2 regions of the Bacillus sp. ABA4_010 genome follow, and region 1 is predicted to be linked to the other one. Evidence: riboswitches for the same ligand, from Rfam matches in the RefSeq annotation. Region 1 holds a riboswitch; the other holds the start of a gene.

Region 1 (6,018 bases):
TTGGACGCTCCAAATTTTGTTGATGGTATTAATTATTTATTTCAGCACAAAAATTTCTTTTTTATTTGAACCGATTGTTGTGTTTGTATCTACTTTGTTTTTTCCAATCTTAATCGCAGGATTTCTTTACTTTTTATTTAATCCAATTGTCGAGTTTTTGACGAAGTACAAAGTGCCGAGGAATTTAGCCATTTTGATTTTATATGCTGTTTTTATTGGACTGATGAGTGTAGGCATTGGTGTAGTCGCGCCAATCTTATCACAGCAAATTACCGATTTGGTTCAAAACTTGCCGTCTTATATTGCCACAATCCGTGTATTCTTTGAAAACTCTGCTCAATCTGGCTGGTTTAAGTGGATTTTAGGCCAAGAATTTATTTCACTTGAAAAAATTGAAGAAACGTTAACGAATTATGTGGCTTCGTTGCCTGATAATGTGACCAAAAGCGTTCGAACGGTATTCGGGGTCATTGCTAATATTACGTTAACCGTTGTTACGGTGCCGTTTATTTTATTTTACATGTTTAAAGATGGCTATAAGCTTCCGAAAGCTTCTGTGCGTTTTTTACCTTCTGCGTATCGAAAGGGCGGCTTGCACATTATTCAAGAAACAGGTGAGACGCTTTCTGCTTATATTCAAGGACAATTCCTTGTGGCGTTGTTTGTAGGAATCTTTACGTTCATCGGTTATTTAATTATTGGGTTGCCATATGGACTGACACTCGCAATTATTGTTTCTGTCACGAATATTATCCCTTATTTAGGACCTTTTATCGGGGCAGCCCCTGCTGTCATTATTGGTTTGTTGGATTCCCCGACGAAAGCGTTTCTTGTCATTGTCGTCATCACAATTGTGCAGCAAATTGACGGGAATTTCATTTCACCGCTCGTAATCGGGAAGAGACTCGATATTCATCCGCTTACGATTATCATCATTTTATTAGTAGCTGGAAATTTAGCCGGGGTACTAGGCATGATTTTAGGTGTGCCTTTATATGCGGTGACAAAAACGATTATCGTGAATCTCGTGAAATTAATTCAATTACGGAATGAAAAAGATAAGACAGGGTCATCAGCACTTGAGTGAAACTTCCTGTTTTGGTGTTATTTTACTTTTGTGAAATAATGTTTGACTTTTTCTTGTGAACAATTTAAAGTAGTTTAGGTAATTTGAAAAAGATGATAAATATGATCTTCTTATCAAGAGAGACGGAGGGACTGGCCCGATGATGTCTCGGCAGCGGACTTTTTACGAGAGTGCTGTGCCAAATCCAGCAAGCAACATGCTTGAGAGATGAGAAGAGTGTTTCTTATATAGACTATATAAGACCTCTTCTTGCTTGTGAGAAGAGGTCTTTTTCACGAATAAATAGAGAATGGGGTGCAAGGAGTGAATAAAGTAACAGGAAATGCAATGGCTTTACTACCATTAGGCATCTTTTTGACCTTATTTGTTGGATCAGGGGTCATTACAGGTGATTTTTATCAAATGCCGGTATTAGCGGCAATCATTATTGCAGTTGTAGTCGCGTTAATGATGAATCGGAAAGAAACACTGACGGTTAAAATTGAGCGGTTCGCAGCAGGAGCGGGACACCCTGATATTATTACTATGACATTTATTTTTATTTTGGCAGGAGCGTTTTCTGCTTCGGCTAAAGGAATGGGAGCTGTGGAATCGACTGTTAACTTAGCATTGTCGACTCTTCCACCAAGCTTTTTAGTTGTTGGTTTGTTTATTATTGGTGCATTCATTTCCCTTTCAATGGGAACATCCATGGGAACTATCGCTGCTTTGGCGCCAATTGGGGTTGGAATTAGCGGCGAGACGGATATTTCCATTGCTTTAACAATGGCAGCGATAGTTGGCGGAGCGATGTTTGGAGATAACCTGTCGTTCATCTCTGATACAACCATTGCGGCTGTACGTACGCAACAAACGGAAATGAAAGATAAATTTAAGACGAACTTTTTTATTGTGTTACCAGCAGCGATTTTAACGGCTGTTATCTTATTCATCGTGACAACAGGCAATCATTCAACGATTGGGACTGAAAACTTTAGCTGGATTAAAATTTTACCGTACATTAGCGTCCTCATTACGGCATTGCTTGGGTTTAATGTTCTGGGTGTGTTAATGGGTGGAACTGTTTTAGCTGGAATCATTGGGTTAGTTGATGGTAGCTATCAAATATCGAGCTTCTTGCAAACTGTAACAGAAGGAATTCTTGGAATGGCAGAGCTTGTCATTTTAGCCCTTTTAATTGGCGGTATGGTCGAAATTATTAAGCATAATGGCGGCATTGATTATTTATTAAACATGATGACGAGAAGCATCAAGTCGAAAAAAGGCGCAGAGTTTGGAATTGCAGGTCTTGTGAGTTTAACTAACTTATCGACGGCTAATAATACGATTTCGATTATTTTCACAGGTCCGTTAGCGAAGGATATTGCGGAGCAATATGACATTGACAAGCGAAAATCAGCTAGTTTATTAGATATTTTCTCATGTAGTGTACAAGGATTAATTCCATACGGTGCTCAAGTATTAACAGCAGCTAAGCTAGGAGGAATTTCACCTATCGCGCTTCTACCGTATTCATTCTATCCAATTTTGATTGCAGTATTTGGGGTTGGAGCAATTTTAATTGGGTTCCCACGGTTGACTTCCCGCCAGCCAAAAACGGAGGAACAAGTAGTTCGTATGAATTAACATTGAGCTTACCCAATAAGAAAAGTCAGCCTATGCGGCTGGCTTTTCTTATTGGTTTCTTCTCGAAGCTGTCTAAACATACTTATTTGACACAAACCGCAATCCCTAAAGGATAGTGCATTCCTTCACGCTTTGTTTCAACGAGAACGCCGCGCTGATAAAAAAATTCGCTTTCCGAATAATCATCGAAAAGATGTTCAAACTCGTCTAATGTGAGCTGATGAACGTGAAAAGGTTCACTGGACGGTTTTCCTCGTCCGAGTCCAAACGGTGTCGAAATGACAAGTGTTCCTCCAGACTTTAAGAGCTTATAAAGGTTTGTTAGAAACTGTTTTTCTTCCTTTATATGTTCTAACGTCTCAAAGCTCATAATACAGTCAAACGTTCCGAGTTGCTCAGGAAGGGAAGGATCTGCTGCATTGCCTGCTAAAAAGTTGACTTTAGGGTGGTAGTGAAAACTGCGGGCATATTCAATAATGTCCGAATCAATGTCTACGGCTACAATTTCATCAATTTTCTTTTTGGCGGCTTTTGCTACAAGCTGGCTTCCGAAGCCGCTTCCGCATGCTAAATCGAGTACTCTGCCTTTCGTATATAAAATCGCGAACTGATATCTTGCGATGTGTTCAAGTAATAAGCCATTGGTTGGCTTCATAAGGTGAGGCATGACCCTTTCGCCTGTATATTCCATTTTGTTTAGCCCTCTTTCTTCCGATTTGTCACATTCTTTATTGTACCTCATCAAGACAGGAGAACAAAGAGAGCGAGTTTGGTGAAAAAGACAACATATGCTATAGTGAAAGGTGCGTTTAATGCATCAAGTTTCCTTGGTGAAAGTAGATAATCGAAAGACGGCCCTTTTAACAGGCAGTGAGACCCGCACTTTTTCACTTTAGGTGACTGGAGATGTTAAGTCGGGATACGAGAGAGCCTCTACGATAGAAGTTTCCTTTATTCTAAAATAAAAAGTAGAATACGAAGAAAAAACAAGTTATGCTAGATGAATAGATGTGAGAGAGAGGATTAATAACATGAGTCAAGAAATAAAAAGCCAACAAGAACAAGTCGAATCAAGACGTACTTTTGCCATTATTTCTCACCCTGATGCGGGGAAAACTACTTTAACAGAGAAATTATTGTTATTAGGTGGAATGATTCGTTCAGCAGGTACGGTTAAAGGGAGAAAAACAGGGAAATATGCAACATCTGACTGGATGGAAATTGAAAAACAACGTGGAATTTCTGTAACATCCAGCGTTATGCAGTTTTCTTATAGAGATCACCATATTAATATTGTTGATACACCAGGTCACCAAGACTTTAGTGAAGATACGTATCGTACGCTAACGGCTGTCGATAGTGCTGTTATGGTTATTGATGGAACAAAAGGAATTGAAGAGCAAACAATTAAATTGTTTAAAGTATGCAGCATGCGCGGTATTCCAATTTTAACTTTCATTAATAAGCTGGATCGCGAAGGAAAAGACCCGCTTGAGCTGATGGAAGAGATTGAAGAGGTACTTGGAATCGAGTCATATGCGGTGACATGGCCGATTGGAATGGGGAAAAGGTTTCAAGGAACATATGACCGTTTTAAAAAGCAAATTGAAGTGTATCGTGGGAATGAGGAATCGCAATTTGTCGATTTCGATGGAACAAACGTAACAGATGAAGTAAGCAACTATGTAGATGAAGGATATTTGTCAATGTTGACGGATGAACTTGCTCTGCTTGATGAGGCAGGAAATGATTTTTCAATGGAAAAGGTGAAGCAAGGGAAGTTAACACCTGTGTTCTTTGGAAGTGCCATCGCGAATTTCGGTGTTCAGTCATTCTTTGATGAGTTTTTAGGATTGACTCTTCCTCCTCAACCACGTGAATCATCGAACGGCGCAATTGATCCAACGGATGAAAACTTCTCAGGGTTTATCTTTAAAATTCAAGCGAACATGAACCCAGCTCATCGCGATCGAATTGCGTTTGTGCGTGTATGCTCAGGAAAGTTTGAACGTGGTATGAATGTCTCATTGCCGCGAACAGGCCGAAAAATTAAATTGTCTCAATCTCATCAGTTTTTAGCTTCAAGCCGGGAAACGGTTGATGAAGCGTATGCAGGAGATATTATCGGACTGTATGATTCCGGAACGTATCAAATTGGTGATACGATTTTAGGAGAAGGAGCGGCCAACTTTGAATTTAATGCGTTGCCGACGTTCCCGCCTGAATTATTTGCGAAAGTTCGAGCGAAAAATGCTTTAAAAGGGAAACACTTTGAAAAAGGGATTACCCAGCTTGTGCAAGAAGGGGCTGTACAATTATATCGAACGCCATACTTCGGTGATTATATTCTTGGAGCGGTCGGGGAACTGCAATTCCAAGTGTTTGAATATCGAATGAAGAACGAATATGGAGTCGATATTGAATTCCAGCGAATGCGCCATGAGGCAGCAAAGTGGATTAAAAAGGAAGATTTGCAGGATAAAATGACAGATTCCCGTGTTATGTTAGTAGAAGATCGATATGAAAACCCGGTTCTGTTATTTGAAAACGATTTTGTTCTACGAATGTTCCAGGATAAATATCCATCTGTTGAATTGCGAAGCACGTTTTAAGAGTTGAAAAGAATAAAAAAGGGTGTGGCGTCAGCCAGACTCTTTTCTTTTTCCATCGCTCTGTTGGCTAGGTGTGAAAGATGGTAACAGAGCTTTTCAAAAAGAGAAGGAGGAGATAAAACGTGAAGAACGGATTGAGGAGAGGGCTGTTAATGGTATCAGGAGTGGTCATGTGGCTTGTGCTGGCCGCCTGCCAACAGGAATCGAGTTATATTCCTGCTATTGTCGAAAAAGTGGTGGATGGGGATACATTAAAAGTAGAAGTAAATGGAAAATCTGAGACGGTTCGCTTGTTGCTTGTAGATACCCCCGAATCGGTTCATCCGTCGAAGCCTGTTCAACCATATGCGATAGAGGCGAGTAATTTTGTGAAAGAGCAACTTCCTAAAGGTGCAAGTGTTGAATTAGAGCTTGATGTAGGAGAACGCGATAAATATGGGCGTTTACTTGCGTATGTATGGACGGATGGGAAAATGCTGAATGAATGGTTGCTTGAAGAAGGATATGCTCGTGTCGCTTATGTATTTGAGCCAAATACGAAATATGTCGACCGCTTTCGGGACGTGCAGCGAGTCGCTCAAGAGCAAGAGCGAAAGATATGGTCACTTGAGAATTATGTAACGAGTGAAGGATTCGATGGGGCGAATAAGCAACAAACGACAGAAAGTGAAGCGACCTTTGGGGAATGTGCAA
Region 2 (19,047 bases), on a different contig from region 1:
TAATTAATTGTTCACAAATATACGAAAGGTTCCCCACCCCCATATAAATGGCAAGTGTATCTACTCCTTTAGCTAGATGACTCCATTGAATATCATCTTCCCCATTCCCTTTTCGATGACCAGTCACAACTGCAAAACTAGCGCCATGCTCTCGATGAGTAATAGGAATGCCTGCATAAGCCGGCGCGGCAATCCCCGCTGTAATCCCAGGAATAATTTCAAACGGGATATTATTTTTAGCGAGTGCTTCTGCCTCTTCTCCACCACGGCCAAATACAAACGGGTCGCCCCCTTTCAGCCTTGTCACGACCTTACCTTTTTTAGCAAACTTGACTAAGAAATTGTTGATGGTTTCTTGTTTCATCGTATGGTAGTTCGGCAGCTTCCCACAATAAATTAAATCTGCCCCTTGCTTTGCATACTCTAATAGCTCATTATTAATCAACCGGTCATACAAAATGACATCCGCTTCCTGAATGCACTTCAAACCTTTCACTGTAATTAAATCTGGGTCGCCGGGTCCAGCGCCGACTAAGTATACCTTTCCCATTCCGATTCCCCCTCTTATGCGCCGCCTATATCATTTTCTTTTTCGTACAGGACAAAACCCGTCCCTTTTCCAAGTCGCTTCTTTTCATATAAAATGACTTCTTCCACGTCAGGCAATTTCAAAAAATATTTTTCTAATTCTACATCTACAAGCTCAAACGCGGTATCGTCATTATCCGCAGCAATAATAACGGGGATAACCTCCGATTTTGTCACAACTTCAAAACGGTATAAATTCATTTCCGTTCACCTTTCTCACGAAACTTTCGCATCAATTTCTGTTAAAATCCGATCAAGTTCCGCTTGTAATGGCTCGAGTCCGCTTCTTTGTACAAAATCATAGAATGATTCGCCAAGGAGCTTTTCTTGCTGAAAATATAAAAGTAAATCTTTCAATACTTCCGGCAACACTTCACCACTTACTTTTCCTTTTAACTTTTCATTGAATTTTCCGCCTGCATGCAGCGTTCCACCCACATAGATTTCAAACGCTTCAACCATTTTCTTGTCTTTCGTTTTCATTTTAATCCCCTGCAGGCCAATATCCGCAATTTGACGCTGTCCACACGAGTTCGGGCAGCCGACCATATGGAACCGAACTGGAACATCTAACGAAATTTCTTCATCAAGCCATTCTGCTATTCTTCTCATCCGTTCTTTCGTTTCCACAAGGGCTAGGTTGCAGTACTCAATTCCAGTACAGGACACAGAATAACCAATAAATGAATTCGGATTCGCTGTAATACGTTCAAAAATTTTCTGTTGCAACAACTCTTCTACGTGATGATCTGGAACATTTGGAATAATGAGGTTCTGAGAGTTACATGTTCGGATTTCTCCATTTCCGTATTGAGCAGAAATTCTCGCCAATTCGAATACTTCATCCGCACTTAAACGCCCTACTGGCACATTAAACCCAATATAGTTCAACCCTTTTTGCTTCTGCGGGTGAACGCCATAGAAATAACCGGCATTCCACTCTTTCACCGGCTCTTCTCCTTTTGTTGGAAGCGGACCTGTGTATTCTAATAGCTTTTCTTTAAATCTCTCTACACCCCAGTCTGCCATTAAAAACTTAAGGCGTGCTAAATGACGCTTCTCACGATACCCATAATCACGGAAAATCGTCGTAATGGCAATCGCCACTTCTTTTACTTGCTCTGGCTTCACGAACACATCAAGCGTTTGAGCTAAGAAAGGACGAGCGGATAACCCACCTCCAACCTTTACATGGAAACCGACTGTCTTTACACCATCTAACTCTTTAACAGCTGGCGTAAAGGAGACACAGTTAATTTCTGCATTTGACGCATTGCGAACATTCGCGCTGATGGACATTTTATATTTTCGCGGTAAGTTTGAGAAATCTTCGTTCATTTGAAAAAAGTCATACACTTCTTTCACAATTGGAGCGGTATCAAACAGTTCATCTGGATCAAGACCGGCTAACGGATTTCCAACGATTGTACGCGTGATGTCACCACATGCACCCGCGGATGATAAACCTACTCGTTCTAAACGGTTCAAAATATCAGGAATATTTTCAATTTGAAGCCAATGGAACTGAATCGCTTGGCGCGTTGTAATGTCATACACTCCTCTTCCATAATCTCTGGCAATTTCAGCTAATGCGACCACTTGCTCATTAGACAAAATACCTGAAGGAACGTTGACACGCATCATAAAATATCCGTCTTCTTTTGGACGCTGGAGATAAAGGCCTGCCCATTTGAATAAATCCCAATCTTCTTTCGGAATGGAATCAAATCCATGTTCCGCATAGTAAGGGATATCATCAAAAATCTTCAATCCATCTTTTTCTAACTTCTTTTTTTCTGTTGCGTTCACATTCGGATTATCCGCCCAATTCTTCACATAACTCATCCAATTACAACTCCTTTATATGAGGTTGTTTTCTTTTAAATATTCTAACACTTTCGCGACACATACTTCGATAGAATCTTTGCTTGTTTCTACTACAAGTTCAGGATTAACCGGTTCTTCATAAGGAGAATCAATGCCTGTAAACTGCTTAATTTCCCCGCTCCTTGCTTTTTTGTACAACCCTTTCGGATCTCTCCGTTCACATTCATCTAGCGGACATTTGACATACACTTCAATAAATTCCTTTTCCTCGACAATGTCACGGACTTGATTTCGATCTTCTTGAAAAGGAGAAATGAAAGCAGTCAGTACAACTTGGCCGCTATCGACAAACAATTTGGCTACCTCACCAATGCGGCGAATGTTTTCCTTGCGGTCTTCCTCGGAAAACCCAAGATTTTTATTGAGGCCGAAACGAATGTTATCGCCATCCAGTACGTAGTTTCGAATTTGGCGATCAAACAATGCTTTAGCAACTGCATTGGCAACAGTAGATTTGCCGGATCCAGATAAGCCGGTAAACCAAAGAATAAAGCTTTGATGACCATTTTGTTCTCTTCGTTCCTTTTTTGTAATGGCTGCATCATGCCACGTAATATTTGTTGCTTCTCCCATTTTATCCCTCTCCTTTTAAGAATGGATTGTTTTCTGCTGTAACCCTTTAATTAAAACTTCCACTACTTCTTTGCGGCTGAATGTACTTGGTGGAAGTTCACCCTTTCTCAATAACTCTCTTACTTTCGTACCAGAAAGAATCACATGGTCTTCCTTCGGATGCGGACACGTTTTCGTCGAAGCCATCCCTTCACATTTCACACAATAAAAGCTATGTTCAAAAAACAACAGCGTAATCCCTAACTCTTCACTCGTAAAGTTGTCAAAGATTTTTTGTGCATCGTATGTGCCGTAATAATTTCCAACACCGGCATGATCACGCCCAACAATAAAATGCGTGCAACCGAAGTTTTTACGAATCATCGCATGAAAAATGGCTTCTCGTGGCCCTGCATAGCGCATTGCTGCTGGGAATACCGCTAAGAATACACGATCTTGTGGGTAATAATGCTGCAATAGCACTTCATAGCTCTCCATCCGAATATCTGCGGGGATATCATCCGATTTCGTTTCTCCAACGAGCGGATTTAAAAATAATCCGTCAACAATTTCAAGCGCAGACTTCTGGATGTATTCATGAGCACGGTGAACCGGATTGCGGGTTTGGAAGCCAACAATAGTCTTCCATCCAAGCTCGGCAAACTGCTGACGCGTTTGAGCAGGATCTAAATGATAGGAAGCAAACCTTCCTTTATCTGTTCGTTTCACTAGTTTAATAGGACCAGCTAAATATACGTTTGGTCTTTCAAATAATTTTTGAACACCAGGATGAGCATCGTCTGTTGTCTGGTATACAAGCTGCGCTTCTCTTTCTTTATCCGGAGTAAAAATGCCTTCCAATTTTAAAACTCCGTACACGACACCATCTTTAACAAGCTTAATGTCATCTCCAATTTGCAAGGTTGCTGCTTTTTCTTCACTTACAGGAAGCGTAATCGGAATGCTCCATACAACTCCGTTTGCAAGGCGCATATTCTGTACAACTGATTGATAGTCTTCCTCCCCTAAGAAACCTGTAAGCGGACTGTACGCTCCAACTCCAATTAACTCCAAGTCACTTAAGGCAATAGCATCAAGCTCTACTTCCTGCTGAATAGATTCATAATTAAATGCAGAATCAAACAAATTAATAAGTTTCCCTCCATGAGGTGTACTGTAACTCATCATTATTCCTCCCTAACTCTTTTTAAACTCAATCTTCTCACAAGAGATCCTTTTGATTATGATCCGTGGAGCCCACACTCTGTTTTCTGATTTCCTGTCCATCTTCCTGAACGCAAATCATCCATATCATAAGCCGGCTTCGTACAAGGCTCACATCCGATGCTCGGATAGCCCTGATCGTGCAGACGATTATAAGGCAGTTCTTGTTTGTACACGTATCGCCATATTTCTTTCCATGTCCAATGAATAAGCGGACAAACTTTGATTTTTTCAAAACGAGTATCTCGGTTGATAAACTCCGTCTGACTTCTTGTCGCAGATTGTTCTCTTCTCAATCCAGAAATCCATGCTTCCGCTCCGCTTAATGCCTGCTCAAGCGGAATAATTTTCCGAATACGACAGCACTGGTTCGGATCTGTCTTCCACAACTCACCCCCGCGGAGCATTTCTTGCTGTTGTAAAGTCAGTTCCGGCTTTTTCATGACAATGTTTAATTTCGGAAATTTCTCTTTTACCGCTTCAATAACCTCGTACGTTTCCTTAAAATGCAAATCCGTATCGAGAAATACAATGGTGGCGTCTTCCTTTACTTTTGAAATTAAGTCGATTAACACAATCCCTTCAATTCCGAAACTACAGGCATAAACAATGGAATCTCCATAATGTTCGTACGCCCACCGCAAAACCGATAGCGCTCCTTTCGTGTCATCATCTGCAGAAAATTCAGGTAGCTGATTGTGCCACGTTTGGAAAGTTAGTGTTTCACTCAAATGATTCACTCCTATCTTTAACACTTTGTATTCCGATAAAAAAAGACGGTTTTAGCCCAATAAAGAACCAAAACCGCCTCTAGTTTCTCTAGTCAGCGCTTTACTAGCGTATTCTTACTTTCTCATTTTTTTCAAGTTGAACCACTTTGCCATCCTGAACAATTAATGTGACAGAGCCATACTTCATCGTTTCAAGCATCTGAACAACATTTTTCCAAACTTCGTTCAAATTTTCTTGCTGTACCATTCCAGTCCTCCTTCATTTCGTCTAATGGTTACTAGTTCATAAACCCAATAAAAAAGGCCTTCCATTTTCGAAAGACTGTTGAGGTAATCTATTTTACCTTATCTTCCAAAATGGTTTACATTTTGCTAGAATTAGCACCTTGCATTAATTCACGCAGGTTGCCGGGCTTCAAAGGGCTAGTTCCCTCCACCACTCTTGATAAGTTTGTTTTTTCAAATTTTAACATATTGCGGTAGATTGTCAACTGATATTTCAAAATATTCTATTCAAATTCATCCGCAAAGTTGACACAAATTCCATCGATTCTTATTATGACATATGATGTTCTAACCGAAAAAATGTCTTAAAAGTGATAAAAGCATAATAATTGCTACAATCGAACAAACCACCACTAACATTTTCTCCTGTTTCGTTGATCGATGCATCTTGCTCCCTCCATCCACTTATTAATTCACTCAAACATTACCTATATCATTTTTCTTCATCTACTTTCATGATAATCAGTGCTGTTGTTGCTTCCGCTTATGTATAAAGCTTATCGTTTCGTAAACATTACAAATAAAGGAAGCTTCCATCAGCAGGTAGTTTCCTCCATCCTCCGATTACATAAACAGAAAGACCACTGTTTCAACATTACTCTTCTCCGTTTATGTGCTTCGGTAAAAAGATTGGAGATAAAATGAGATGGATTTACATCACTTTTCTTTAAATTCTTCTATTAAAAATGAGATAAAACACAATTTAACAACGATTTTATCGGAAACCGACAAACTGATTCGTCATCTAGACCAAAACGAATATTGTATTTTATGCGATTTTGAATCGTTACACAAACAGTTCAGTAACATTCAATCAGTCGCTGCTTCTTACTACTTACAACAATACTTATCTCCTTTTACCGAAAATTATGCAGCCCTTTCGTTAGCAGCTCATCATTTATCCGAACGAAAACACGGGGGCTTGATGGTCATTGAACGCAAACAACCTGTTCACCATTTAATCCAAAAAGGAGTCGCACTTGGGGCGTCTTTGACAAGCCCTCTCCTTGAATCCATCTTTTATCCAGGAAATCCACTGCATGACGGTGCAGTATTAGTAAAAGGAGATATCATCGTATCCGCTGCCAACGTATTGCCGCTAGCCTCTTCAACAGCTGTCCAAAATAAAATGGGAACTCGACACCGGGCGGCCATTGGCATGTCTGAACAATCAGATGCGCTCGTATTAGTTGTTTCTGAGGAAAGCGGCCGCATCTCTTTCGCTTTAGAAGGTACACTATATCCCATTCATTCTACGAATAATATCCTTTTCTGAATAAGCCTTTACGGTATATACAGAATAAAACCGAACAACCCTTATTTTCCCATTAAAAATATACGTTATTACGTATTGCTATATTTTTTTGATATAAGTATAATACAGAAGGATGCATGTGAGAAAACCTAACATTCATCCTTCTGTATTTTTCTAAATATTCATCCAGTTCAAAAGAAGCAATACTTTTTATATTTACTTTTATGACTAACTTAAGAGGTGAATACACACATGTCATTGTTACAATCATTTGTAGGCATTATTAACGACTTATTATGGTCAAAAATTTTAATTGGTCTTCTTATCATTTTAGGTTTGTACTTCACATTCCGCACAAAGTTTGTTCAATTCCGTTTATTCGGAGAAATGGTTCGTTTGCTCGGAGAAGGAGCAACAGCTGATTCATCCCATAAAAAGAAAGGGATTACTTCATTCCAAGCTTTCTGTATTAGCACCGCATCTCGTGTAGGGACTGGAAACTTGGCAGGGGTAGCGACAGCAGTCGCCGTCGGTGGACCCGGGGCTGTCTTTTGGATGTGGCTCATCGCCCTATTAGGCTCTGCCACTGCATTTGTTGAAAGTACATTAGCTCAAATTTACAAAGTAAAAGATAAACAAGGGTTCCGCGGAGGACCTGCTTATTACATGGAAAAAGCACTTAACGCGAGATGGTTAGGAATTATCTTCGCGATTTTAATTACGTTCTGCTTTGGACTAGTATTCAACTCTGTACAATCCAATACCATTGCCGCTGCTATGAAAACTGCATTCAACATAGATCTTCAAGTGATGGGCATTATTCTTGCTGCGGCAACAGGAATTATTATTTTCCGTGGTATTAAAAGCATTGCCACAGTATCTCAAATCATTGTTCCCGTTATGGCTACACTTTACTTAGCTATTGCCCTTTTCGTTGTATTAACAAACTTAACGGAAGTTCCAGCAGTATTCACTTTAATCTTCAAAAGTGCTTTTGGCCTTGAACAAGCAGCAGGCGGTGGAATTGGCGCTGCCATGATGATGGGGATTAAACGTGGTTTGTTTTCAAACGAAGCAGGAATGGGAAGTGCGCCGAACGCTGCAGCGACAGCTACAGTCAGCCACCCTGCTAAACAAGGACTCATTCAATCTCTTGGTGTTTTTGTTGATACTTTACTCATTTGTAGTGCGACAGCATTTATCGTTATTCTTTCCGGCGATTACGGTTCCGGTCCACAAGGGATTGAGTTAACGCAAAACGCTTTAGCTGGGCATATTGGTTCTTGGGCCAATTCCTTTATTGCCATTGCTGTATTCCTATTTGCATTCAGCTCTATTATCGGGAATTATTATTATGGCGAGACAAATATTGAGTTCATCCATACAAACAAAGCCTTTTTATTCATTTATCGAGCAGCCGTTGTCGCTATGGTTTATTTCGGCTCTGTTGCAAGCTTTGGAATCGTTTGGGACATGGCTGACCTTACGATGGGACTCATGGCGATTGTCAACTTGATTGCTATCGTTCTACTAGGTAGATTTGCATTTGATACATTAAATGACTACGTGACTCAAAAGAAAGCGGGCAAAAATCCTGTCTTTTACGCAGATAGCATTGACGGTTTAAAAAATGTAGAAAGCTGGGACTACGCTCCAGCAAAAGGAAAATCTAATATTAAAAACGGATGAGGGGACTCCCCTTCATCTGTTTTTTTATTTCACTCGTAAACAGACCCTTTACTTATACCTTTAAGAAAACTTGGCAATAATAGTACAAGCTTTTCTGGAGGTATTTTTTATGATTGGTGAACACTTTTTGTTTGGTTTTTTCAGACGTTCCGTGCTATTTCGCTTAGCTCTCTTAATGGGATGTTTTATTGTTATTTTTGGCTTTTTTATTCATTTATTGGAACCCGAACAATTTTCTACTTTTTTCGAAGGTATTTGGTGGGCGATTGTTACGGTCACTACAGTGGGATACGGAGATTACGCACCTGAAACTTTAGGCGGAAGAGTTTTAGCCATTTTTTTAATTTTACTCGGAACTGGTTTTTTTACGACTTATTTTGTCACCCTGGCTACGATGGCCATTTCAAAAGAAAATGCGTATTTAGACGGCAGTTCGCCCTACTCGAAAAAAAAACATATCATTATCGTTGGCTGGAATGAAAGAGTGCGAACCATCCTTTCACACTACGCTAACGCACACATGACCGAAGACATTATCTTAATCGATGACAGTTTAACGGAAAAGCCGTTAATTTCTCCTCGCCTTTATTTTATTAAAGGAAATCCTACACACGTTTCTACTCTACAAAGAGCTAACATTTCAGCAGCGTCAAAAATTTTAATTACGGCGGACCAATTTAAAAACGAGGAGTATGCAGATATGCAAACCATTTTGACATTGGTGGCCATTAGAGGATTGAACACTTCCCTCTATACGATTGTTGAAATTCTCACATCTGAACAAAAAATTAATGCGAAAAATGCAGGTGCTGATGAAATTATTTGTACCAATGAATTAACAGGGGACAGAATGTATGAACAATTGTTTTAATGTAGCTCGCCCTTTGGAGCTGTATACTTTTCTATCCAAGTATATCCCCTGCTACCTTGAAGACATGCTGATAGAACGATTTCATACATTTCAGCGGAAAGATGAGACAAACTACTGGTTCGTCTCATCTTTCAAGAGTACTTCCTCCAATTCTTTGACAAGCGCTTTTCCAAGCGCAATATACTTTTCAGGAAAATCGGCATCCGAGTCTTGCGGTTCAGAAAACTGATCAAACGATGCAGTTAAATTCCCTACATGTACATCATCATCTAAACCAATTTGATATTTATGAGAAAGTAAAAATGGCTGACCAATTCTAACGGTGACCCCTGGAGAATCAAGCTGTCCATCGACCGCTTGAAAAGGCAGACGCAAAAACTGGTACCCGACCTCATCATCTATTTTATAATCAAATGAGCCATGATCGTAATCCCAGTTTCCTCCTATCACATACCCTAAAGGCTTCAACTGTTGCTCTAGATTAAATAATTTAAATGACTCCCCTTGCAGCTTAGACTTAATTTCAATCACTTGACACACCCCTTTGCGATTATGTTTTCCTCTTTGCTTCGTTTTATCCTTGTTTAGCGACCAAAAGCTCTCTTCCCGCTAAGTACCCGCAAAATAAAAAAAACGGCCTCCATTTTCTAATGGAGGAACCGTCTTTTTTTCGTTATATTTAAAGAAACATCACGAGTTAGAACTGCTGAACAATTATTTTGTTAAACGTTTTTCCAGCTCAGCTTTTTTCTCTTCAAAACCTGGTTTGCCAAGCAATGCAAACATATTGACTTTATAAGCTTCAACACCTGGCTGATCAAATGGATTAACCCCAAGTAAATAACCGCTCATCGCACAAGCTTTTTCAAAGAAATAAGCCACATATCCGAATGTATACTCATCCATCTTCGGAAGAGTCACCACCAAGTTAGGAACCGCACCGTCTGTATGAGCAAGCATTGTTCCTTCAAACGCCTTCGTATTAACGAAGTCTACAGTTTTTCCTTCAAGGTAATTTAAGCCATCTAGATCGCTTTCTTCTGCTTCAATCGTTAATTCATGACGAGCTGTTTCTACTTTTAACACCGTTTCGAATAAGTCACGACGTCCTTCTTGGACATATTGACCTAAAGAATGAAGATCTGTTGAGAAGTTTGCAGACGAAGGGAAAATTCCTTTTTGGTCTTTTCCTTCACTTTCACCAAATAACTGTTTCCACCATTCAGCAAAATATTGAAGGCCTGGCTCATAGTTAATTAACATTTCAATCGTTTTACCTTTATTGTAAAGAACGTTTCGAACAGCCGCATATTGATAAGCAGCATTCTCTTCTAACTCAGACTTGCTGAAATCTTCACGCGCTTGAGCTGCTCCTTCCATCATTTGACCGATGTTCGCCCCGCTCACAGCAATTGGAAGTAAACCTACTGCTGTTAAAACAGAATAACGGCCGCCAACATCATCTGGAATAACAAATGACTCGTATCCTTCTTCTGTTGCCAATGTTTTAAGTGCACCACGTTCTTTATCCGTTGTCGCATAAATGCGCTTTCCAGCTTCCTCTTTGCCGTACTTCTCTTCAAGAAGCTTGCGGAAAATACGGAAAGCAATAGCTGGTTCCGTTGTTGTACCAGATTTGGAGATAACATTGATAGAGAAATCTTTCCCTTCCAATAAATCCATCAAATCTTTCATATATGTAGAGCTGATGTTATTTCCAACAAACAGGATTTGAGGTGTTTTACGCTTTTCTTTTGGAAGAGCATTATAAAAAGAATGCTGTAGCATTTCAATCGCTGCACGAGCACCTAAATAAGAACCACCAATTCCAATAACAAGCAATACATCGGAATCAGACTTAATTTTTTCCGCTGCTTTTTCAATGCGAGAAAATTCTTCCTTATCATAATCGACAGGAAGGTCCACCCAGCCTAGAAAATCGTTACCAGCGCCTGTTTTTTCGTGAATAGAATGATGAGCCACTTTTACTGCATCCCGTAAATATGTAAGTTCATGCTCACCAAAAAAAGAGAGCGCTTTTGAATAATCAAAGCGAACATGTGTCATAATCTTTTTCCTCCATCTCAAGTTTATATTGCTTCTTTCACTTTAACGAAACAGGAAAAAGAATGCAAGATAGACTACTTTGTGTAAGCGAATACATATTGAAGTTTAAAAAACTTGTCCAATTATGTAAGATAGAACATGTATAAATGAAGCGCCAATCAACCTTTTCTGTAAAATAGTTGATGACACTTCATTAGGAAGAGACAAAACGACATTTGGTTAAAGCAAGCCTGTTCTATGATTCTTCCGTTTCTTCTGCCAATTCTGAAGCGGAAGTCATGACAATTCCAATTCTGACGTATTCCCTCGGCTGAAAAACAGACTCTGTTCTCGTTACAATGCTGGCCATCTGCTCATAATTGACAGGACGGATAAACATGTCATCATATAAGGATCTCTTTGACGTATTGTTGAGCATATATGCACTAATGAACAGGACGAAAAAAATACTAACGCTTACTATAATGTGCTTTATGTGTTTCATAAACATATCATCACCATCCTATTAATAGGATGAAGATTTTTTCGTCGATTTATACAAGAAAAATGAAACCTTTTTCACTTTCATCCGTAAGAAGTATCGGGCTTTTTAGGTTCAAAGAATGTTAATCATGGCTCATATCCGTTAGAATAATGACTGATACTATTAAGTGGCAAGAAGAAATGGACAGTTTCCTTTGTTTCACGGAGGAATACAGTTTCACCTTTAGAAGTAAGGAGGAAGATATTTTGTCTTTATTGCACCTGGTTACATTTTCACCTTTTCTTTTGGCAATCTTGGTACCTTTCTTGTACAAATATGCTCGAAAGGTCCATACAGGCTGGTTTGTACTGCCGCTACCTGTATTGCTTTTTATGTATTTTACTCAGTTTATCCGCACCACATCGCATGGAGATACATATGAACAATCTCTCGCTTGGATTCCAAGTCTCGGAATTGATATGCGATTATATGTGGATGGACTTAGTGTACTCTTTAGTTTGTTGATTACCGGAATTGGCTCCTTAGTTGTGCTTTATTCCATTTACTATCTATCCAAAACAAAAGAGGCATTGAATTCCTTTTATGTATATTTGCTTCTATTTATGGGAGCGATGCTAGGTGTCGTGCTATCAGATAACGTCATCGTTCTGTATACATTTTGGGAACTTACAAGTTTGTCGTCCTTTCTTTTAATTGGCTATTGGTATCAGCGTGAAAAATCCCGTTACGGAGCACAAAAATCGATGCTCATCACGGTATTCGGGGGATTAGCTATGCTTGGTGGTTTCGTTCTTCTTTACATTATGAGCGGAACATTCAGTATCCGGGAGATGGTAGCAAACGCAGCAACTATCGCTGCACACGACCTGTTCATCCCTGGGTTAATTCTCATTCTTCTCGGAGCATTTACAAAGTCTGCGCAATTTCCGTTTCACATTTGGCTCCCTGATGCAATGGAAGCACCAACACCTGTTAGTGCCTACTTGCACTCTGCCACAATGGTTAAAGCCGGGATTTACTTACTGGCACGCCTCAGTCCACTTTTTGCAGATACATCTGTTTGGTTTATCGCCGTATCTGCTGTCGGGATTACAACGTTATTCTGGGGATCTTTCTCAGCAGTCAAACAAACTGACTTAAAAGGCATTCTAGCCTTTTCAACCATTAGTCAGCTTGGATTGATTATGTCTTTAATCGGAGTAGGAAGTGCAGCACTTCATTATGACTTCCTAGACGATAACATTTATGTCGTAGCCATTACGGCTGCTGTGTTCCACCTAATTAACCATGCAACATTTAAAGGAAGTTTGTTCATGGTGGTCGGGATTATCGACCATGAAACAGGAACACGTGACATTCGGAAGCTCGGCGGTCTGATGAATTTCATGCCGATTACTTTCACCATTGCCATTATCGGCTGTTTTGCAATGGCCGGCTTACCACCATTTAACGGATTCTTAAGTAAAGAAATGTTCTTTACAGGTATGGTTCATGTGACTAAGATGGACATCTACAACTTGGAAACATGGGGGATTTTATTCCCAATCCTTGCTTGGATTGCAAGTGTGTTCACATTTGTATACAGCATGATCATCGTCTTTAAAACATTCACAGGCAAATACCAGCCGGAGAAGCTAGAAAAGAAGCCTCATGAAGCACCGATTGGCATGCTTATTCCGCCTGTTATCCTTGCTTCTTTAGTCATTATTTTTGGACTATTTCCAAATCTGCTCGCCCACAGCATTATTGAACCGGCGATGGCTGCTATTTTACCGTCATTGTTGGATAGTGGTGAAAAGTTTTATGTCCATATCTCATTCTGGCATGGTTGGACAACGGAGCTGTTTATGACAATCGGCGTTATTGCACTTGGTACATTGCTGTTTATAACAGTCGCTAAATGGTCCAAGCTTTACCGTGTATTTCCACAAAAGTTGGCACTCAACCATGTTTATGACCAAGGATTGTCAACAGTCGATAAAGGCTCACGTTCGTTTATGCATTTTTGGATGAAAGGTTCTCTGCGCGAGTATCTCATCTACATTTTTGCCTTTTTAATTGTGGCCGTATTGGGTACACTGTTCGTCACAGGCTCATTCAGCATGAAAGTCGATAACCTTGCTCCTGTTGGCGTATATGAAGTGATTTTAATTATCGCCATGATTGCGGCGGCGTTCATGACCGTCTTATCAAAATCACGTTTAACGGCGATTATTTCCTTAGGGATGGTCGGCTACTCTGTCGCTTTATTTTTCGTGTTGTTCCGAGCGCCAGACTTGGCACTAACACAGCTTGTGATTGAAACCATCTCAACGGCACTGTTTCTTCTTTGCTTTTACCATCTGCCAGAGATTCAGCGTGTGCCGAAAAAATTTAAATTCGTAATGAACAATTTCCTTATTTCACTTGGTGTTGGGGTAACCGTCACACTCGTCGCCCTTTCTGCCCACAGTACGAAACTATTTGATTCCATTACACAGTACTTCGTGGATAACAGTTACACAGAAGCGGGCGGGAAAAATATCGTAAACGTGATTTTAGTTGATTTCCGTGGCTTTGATACTTTATTTGAAATTACAGTGCTAGGCATTGCGGCATTTGGAATTTATGCCATGATTAAACTTCGTTTAACGAGAAAGGGGAGTGAAGAATGAAGGCCAATGATTTAATTTTACAAACCGTTACAAAAGTCGTTGCCTTTATTATCATCATCTTCTCCATCTATCTATTTTGGACAGGGCATTACACACCGGGTGGAGGCTTTGTCGGAGGATTGATGGTATCATCTGCGCTTGTCTTATTGCTGCTAGCGTTTGATGTTAAAACCGTTAAAAATGTCGTGCCATTCGACTACAAAATGATTGTTGCAACAGGCCTTCTGATTGCCGTACTGACAGGACTAGGGGCGTTTGTATTTGACGTTCCATTTTTAACGCATACGTTCGGTCACCCACATCTCCCTGGATTAGGAGAAGTGTCGCTGGCAACAGCAAGTTTGTTTGATCTTGGCGTCTACTTAGTGGTAGTGGGCGTGACGATGACCATTATTCAAACGATTGGAGAGAGTGAATAATGGAAATATTAATGTCTATTGCTATCGGAATTTTATTTATGGCAGCAACCTATCTTATGCTGTCGCGAAGCTTGCTTCGCATTATTATCGGAACAGGACTTTTAAGTCACGGAGCGCATTTATTGCTACTGACAATGGGCGGCTTAAAGCGCGGAGCAGTTCCGCTTCTAGGTGAAAAGGCTTCTTCGTATACAGATGCCTTGCCGCAAGCTCTTATTTTAACGGCCATCGTTATCAGTTTCGGGGTAACGTCGTTTTTACTCGTATTGGCTTACCGTGCCTATCAAGAGCTTGGGACAGACGATATGGATAAGTTAAGGGGTAATGAAAACCATGAATAATCTCGTCATTTTACCACTTATTATTCCTTTGATTACCGGCATCATTTTAATGTTTCTAAAAGACCATGTACGTCTTCAAAGAATTGTAAGTGTTCTATCATTTGTTGTTGGCATCAGTTTATCATTCATGCTAGTTCAAAATGTTTATGAAAACGGAATTCAAATCCATGAACTCGGCGATTGGCCGGCGCCTTTTGGCATCGTACTTGTAGCCGATTTAATGGCTTCTATGCTTGTTTTAACGGCGAATATTGTCAGCTTCTGCTGCGTCTTGTTCGCTTTTCGTTCCATCGGGAGCGGGCGTGAAAAATTCTCTTTTTACGCTTTTGTTCAATTCCTTGTGACAGGGGTCAGCGGTGCCTTCTTAACAGGAGACATCTTCAACCTATTTGTTTTCTTTGAAGTTATGCTCATGTCTTCCTATGTACTGATTGTACTAGGAGGAACGAAAATTCAATTGAGGGAATCCATCAAGTATATTCTTGTGAATGTTATTTCCTCTGCTTTATTCGTTATTGCTGTCGGCTATTTATATTCAGTCACTGGTACATTAAACATGGCCGATTTATCTGTCAAAATTAACGAGGCCGGGCAGCCAGGCATTTTAACGGTCATCGCTGTACTTTTCCTTGTCGTATTCGGGCTAAAAGGCGCAATCTTCCCGCTTTATTTTTGGTTGCCAGGTTCCTATCAAGCACCACCGGCTGCCGTAACGGCTTTGTTTGGTGCTCTTTTAACAAAAGTCGGGGTATACTCCATTTTCCGTATCTTTACGTTGTTGTTTTATCATGACCAAGCATTTACGCATACATTAATCGGTTATATGGCGCTTTTCACCATCATTATTGGATGCGTAGGAGCGTTAGCTTATTCCGACATCAAACAAATTTTAATTTACAATATTGTGATTGCTGTCGGAGTCATTCTGTACGGAGTGAAAATTGCGACCATAGAAGGACTAACCGGTTCTCTTTATTATTTATTGCATGATATGGTAATTAAAGGGGCTCTATTTTTACTTGCAGGCACCATTGTTGCCATTACAGGAACATCCAACATGGATAAAATGGGCGGATTGATTAAGCGCCACCCTTTACTCGGATGGATGTTTTTCACGGCTACTATCGCCCTTGCCGGCATTCCGCCGCTTAGCGGATTTATCGGCAAACTGCTCTTAATTCGAAGCGGATTTGCTACAGAAAACTATACTTTTGTAGCCGTATTACTGATTTCAAGCCTCGTTGTTCTTTATTCTGTTATGAAAATCTTTATGAATTGTTTTTGGAGAGAACCAAAACTATCGGCTGAGCAAGAAAAAGGCAGCACAAAAGGGTTACTATATCCTTCTGCCCTGCTTTTAGTCGTGTCAATTTTTATGGGTGTAGGAGCTGAATGGATTTACCCATATGTAGAGGATGCGGCAAAGACATTAGCTGACCCTTCAATCTATATCCATTCGGTGTTAAAGGAGTAGATGCATATGTCTTTTCAAATATTGCTCAATTTTCTTATCGCGTTTATTTGGATGTTCCTCAATAATTCCTGGGCAGGTATCACCTTCGGGGTCGGATATACGCTCGGAATTTTGATTCTTTTTATCATGAGGCGCTTTTTTTCGGGACGATTTTACATTGAGAGAGTTTATGCGGTCGTAAAATTACTATTCATTTTTATGAGGGAACTGTTTAAGTCCAATATTGTCGTCATTAAAGATGTGTTAAAGCCGAAGCTGGACATTCAACCGGGCATCTTCGCCCTTCCGATTGCAGTTAAAAAGGATTGGGAAATTACAGTTTTAGCCAACTTAATTACCCTGACGCCTGGTACGCTTGTTATTGATATTTCTGACGATAATACCCTTCTTTACATTCACGCCATGAACATCAATGATGTGGATGAAACAATTGATGATATTAAAAACACATTTGAAAAAGCAATTATGGAGGTGAGCCGATTATGATTGAGGGATTGTTAAATGCTGCTCTCGTTATTATATCTATCGCCACCATCGGCTTAATTTACCGTGCCGTTAAAGGCCCATCCACTCCGGACCGCGTCATGGCGTTAGACGCCATCGGTATTAACTTAATTGGAATTACGGGGATAGTGTGTGTTATCTTCCATACAGATGCATTTTTTGAGGTCATCCTGCTGTTTGGAATTATCTCCTTTATCGGCACAATCGCTTTTTCTAAGTTCTTAGAGAAAGGGGAGATTATTGAAAATGATCGAAATCGTTAAATATGGAGCGACCATTCTTATCGTGTTAGGAGCGCTTCTCAGCTTAATTACAACGATTGGACTCATTCGCCTTCCAGATACGTATACGCGCAGTCACGCAGCCTCCAAAAGCGCCACACTAGGGATTATGTTTATCTTAATAGGTGCCTTACTCTTCTTTTGGATGGAAAAGGGCTATATTAGCGCTCGTTTAGTACTTGGAATCGTGTTTGTTTTCATAACATCTCCTGTAGCTGGGCATCTCATTAGCCGGGCTGCCTATTATACAAATGTACCTTTATGGGAAAAAACGACACAGGATGATTTAAAACTGAAAAAAGTTACTGGCCAATCTTCTAAAAAAAACCGGTAAAAATGCGTTAAATCATTAATACGTTATTAAAAAGACCGCAACGAAGCACGTTGCGGTCTTTTTCTATCGTGCTAAAAGCGAGCAGGCTAAGCCAGTCTTTTTTAGCAATCCAGCAAGGATTAGAGAGAAGCTTTTAGAATACTTAAAACGTCTTCTTTATTTAAAACTTTAAAGTGACCAAATTCCCCATAAGCCATTGCTTTGTCAGCCATAAGCTCAAGGTTCTCCTCACCGATTTCATAATCTGCCAAGCGAGAAGGCGCTCCAATGCTAGTCCAAAATTCACGAAGCTTTTCAATTCCTTCAAGGGCAATTTCTTCATCCGTTTTCCCATCTGGATTCACTCCAAATACACGTACAGCAAGTTGCTTATAACGAGCTACATTTTCATGCAACGTGTGCTTCATCCAATTAGGGAATATAATGGACAATCCACCACCGTGTGGAATGTCATACACCGCTGATACGGCATGCTCAATATTATGAGTCGCCCAATCACCTTGATACCCCATTTGAAGCATTCCGTTTAAAGCAATTGTTCCGGAATAAAGAATCGTTTCACGAAGGTCATAATTTTCTAGGTCCTCAACAAGCTTCGGTCCTGCTTCCATAACCGTTTGCAAAACAGACTCACAAAGACGATCTTGAAGTGGTGTATTCGGAACATGATGGAAATATTGTTCAAACACATGGCTCATCATGTCAACAATTCCATAAATCGTCTGATCCTTCGGTACTGTAAACGTATTAACTGGATCTAAAATTGAAAATTTAGGGAATGAATATGGGCTTCCCCATCCATACTTTTCTTTTGTTTCCCAATTTGTAATAACCGAGCCTGGGTTCATTTCAGAGCCCGTAGCTGCAAGCGTCAGAACTGTTCCAAATGGAAGGGCACCTTTTGCTTCAGCTTTTTTCGTGACAATGTCCCATACATCTCCGTCATATTTTGCTCCTACAGCTACAGCTTTTGTGCAGTCAATAACACTTCCGCCTCCAACAGCCAATAAGAAGTCAATGTTCTCTTTTTTACAAATTTCAACACCTTTATGTACAGTCGAAAGGCGTGGGTTCGGCTCTACCCCAGACAGTTCAAACACTTCTGCCCCAGCTTTCTCAAGGATTTGCAACACTTGGTCGTAAAGACCGTTCCGCTTAATGCTTCCTCCGCCATAAACAAGCAGCACTTTTTTCCCGTACTGGCTTAGCTCCTGCTCTAATTGTTGTAATTGTCCTTTACCAAAAATCAGCTTTGTCGGATTAAAAAAGGTAAATGAATTCATATTAATAACCTCCCTTTCATGTTCATTATGATAAACACTTTTCTCACTGTAAAGAAAAGTGCCTCTTGAAAAGTTATCTCCATTTCTATGTTGCGCATGCATATTTTTTCTTTAAAAAAACAAC

The links. Region 1 has a riboswitch for S-adenosylmethionine ahead of ACXAEO_RS18640 (Na+/H+ antiporter NhaC family protein). Riboswitches for the same ligand answer to the same signal wherever they lie in the genome.
Region 2: another riboswitch for S-adenosylmethionine. It lies ahead of ACXAEO_RS21920 (YezD family protein); the one in region 1 lies ahead of ACXAEO_RS18640 (Na+/H+ antiporter NhaC family protein).

Annotation. Positions count from the first base shown of each region.
Region 1 covers NZ_JBSWUN010000003.1:3,536,993-3,543,010, reverse strand. The annotation lists gene ACXAEO_RS18645 (AI-2E family transporter) at 1-1,087, shown strand, start outside; SAM riboswitch class I at 1,195-1,301, shown strand; gene ACXAEO_RS18640 (Na+/H+ antiporter NhaC family protein) at 1,415-2,713, shown strand; gene ACXAEO_RS18635 (class I SAM-dependent methyltransferase) at 2,796-3,404, opposite strand; gene ACXAEO_RS18630 (peptide chain release factor 3) at 3,745-5,325, shown strand; gene ACXAEO_RS18625 (thermonuclease family protein) at 5,448-6,018, shown strand, end outside.
Region 2 covers NZ_JBSWUN010000004.1:460,668-479,714, reverse strand. The annotation lists gene cobA (uroporphyrinogen-III C-methyltransferase) at 1-550, opposite strand, end outside; gene ACXAEO_RS21945 (DUF3906 family protein) at 565-789, opposite strand; gene ACXAEO_RS21940 (nitrite/sulfite reductase) at 805-2,433, opposite strand; gene cysC (adenylyl-sulfate kinase) at 2,449-3,048, opposite strand; gene sat (sulfate adenylyltransferase) at 3,064-4,212, opposite strand; gene ACXAEO_RS21925 (phosphoadenylyl-sulfate reductase) at 4,269-4,982, opposite strand; gene ACXAEO_RS21920 (YezD family protein) at 5,086-5,229, opposite strand; SAM riboswitch class I at 5,325-5,434, opposite strand; gene cdaS (sporulation-specific diadenylate cyclase CdaS) at 5,914-6,543, shown strand; gene ACXAEO_RS21910 (alanine/glycine:cation symporter family protein) at 6,775-8,211, shown strand; gene ACXAEO_RS21905 (potassium channel family protein) at 8,321-9,082, shown strand; gene ACXAEO_RS21900 (YugN-like family protein) at 9,194-9,613, opposite strand; gene ACXAEO_RS21895 (glucose-6-phosphate isomerase) at 9,797-11,149, opposite strand; gene ACXAEO_RS21890 (hypothetical protein) at 11,385-11,639, opposite strand; gene ACXAEO_RS21885 (Na+/H+ antiporter subunit A) at 11,879-14,287, shown strand; gene ACXAEO_RS21880 (Na(+)/H(+) antiporter subunit B) at 14,284-14,706, shown strand; gene ACXAEO_RS21875 (Na(+)/H(+) antiporter subunit C) at 14,706-15,047, shown strand; gene ACXAEO_RS21870 (Na+/H+ antiporter subunit D) at 15,040-16,521, shown strand; gene ACXAEO_RS21865 (Na+/H+ antiporter subunit E) at 16,528-17,007, shown strand; gene ACXAEO_RS21860 (Na(+)/H(+) antiporter subunit F1) at 17,004-17,288, shown strand; gene mnhG (monovalent cation/H(+) antiporter subunit G) at 17,272-17,640, shown strand; gene ACXAEO_RS21850 (iron-containing alcohol dehydrogenase) at 17,760-18,923, opposite strand.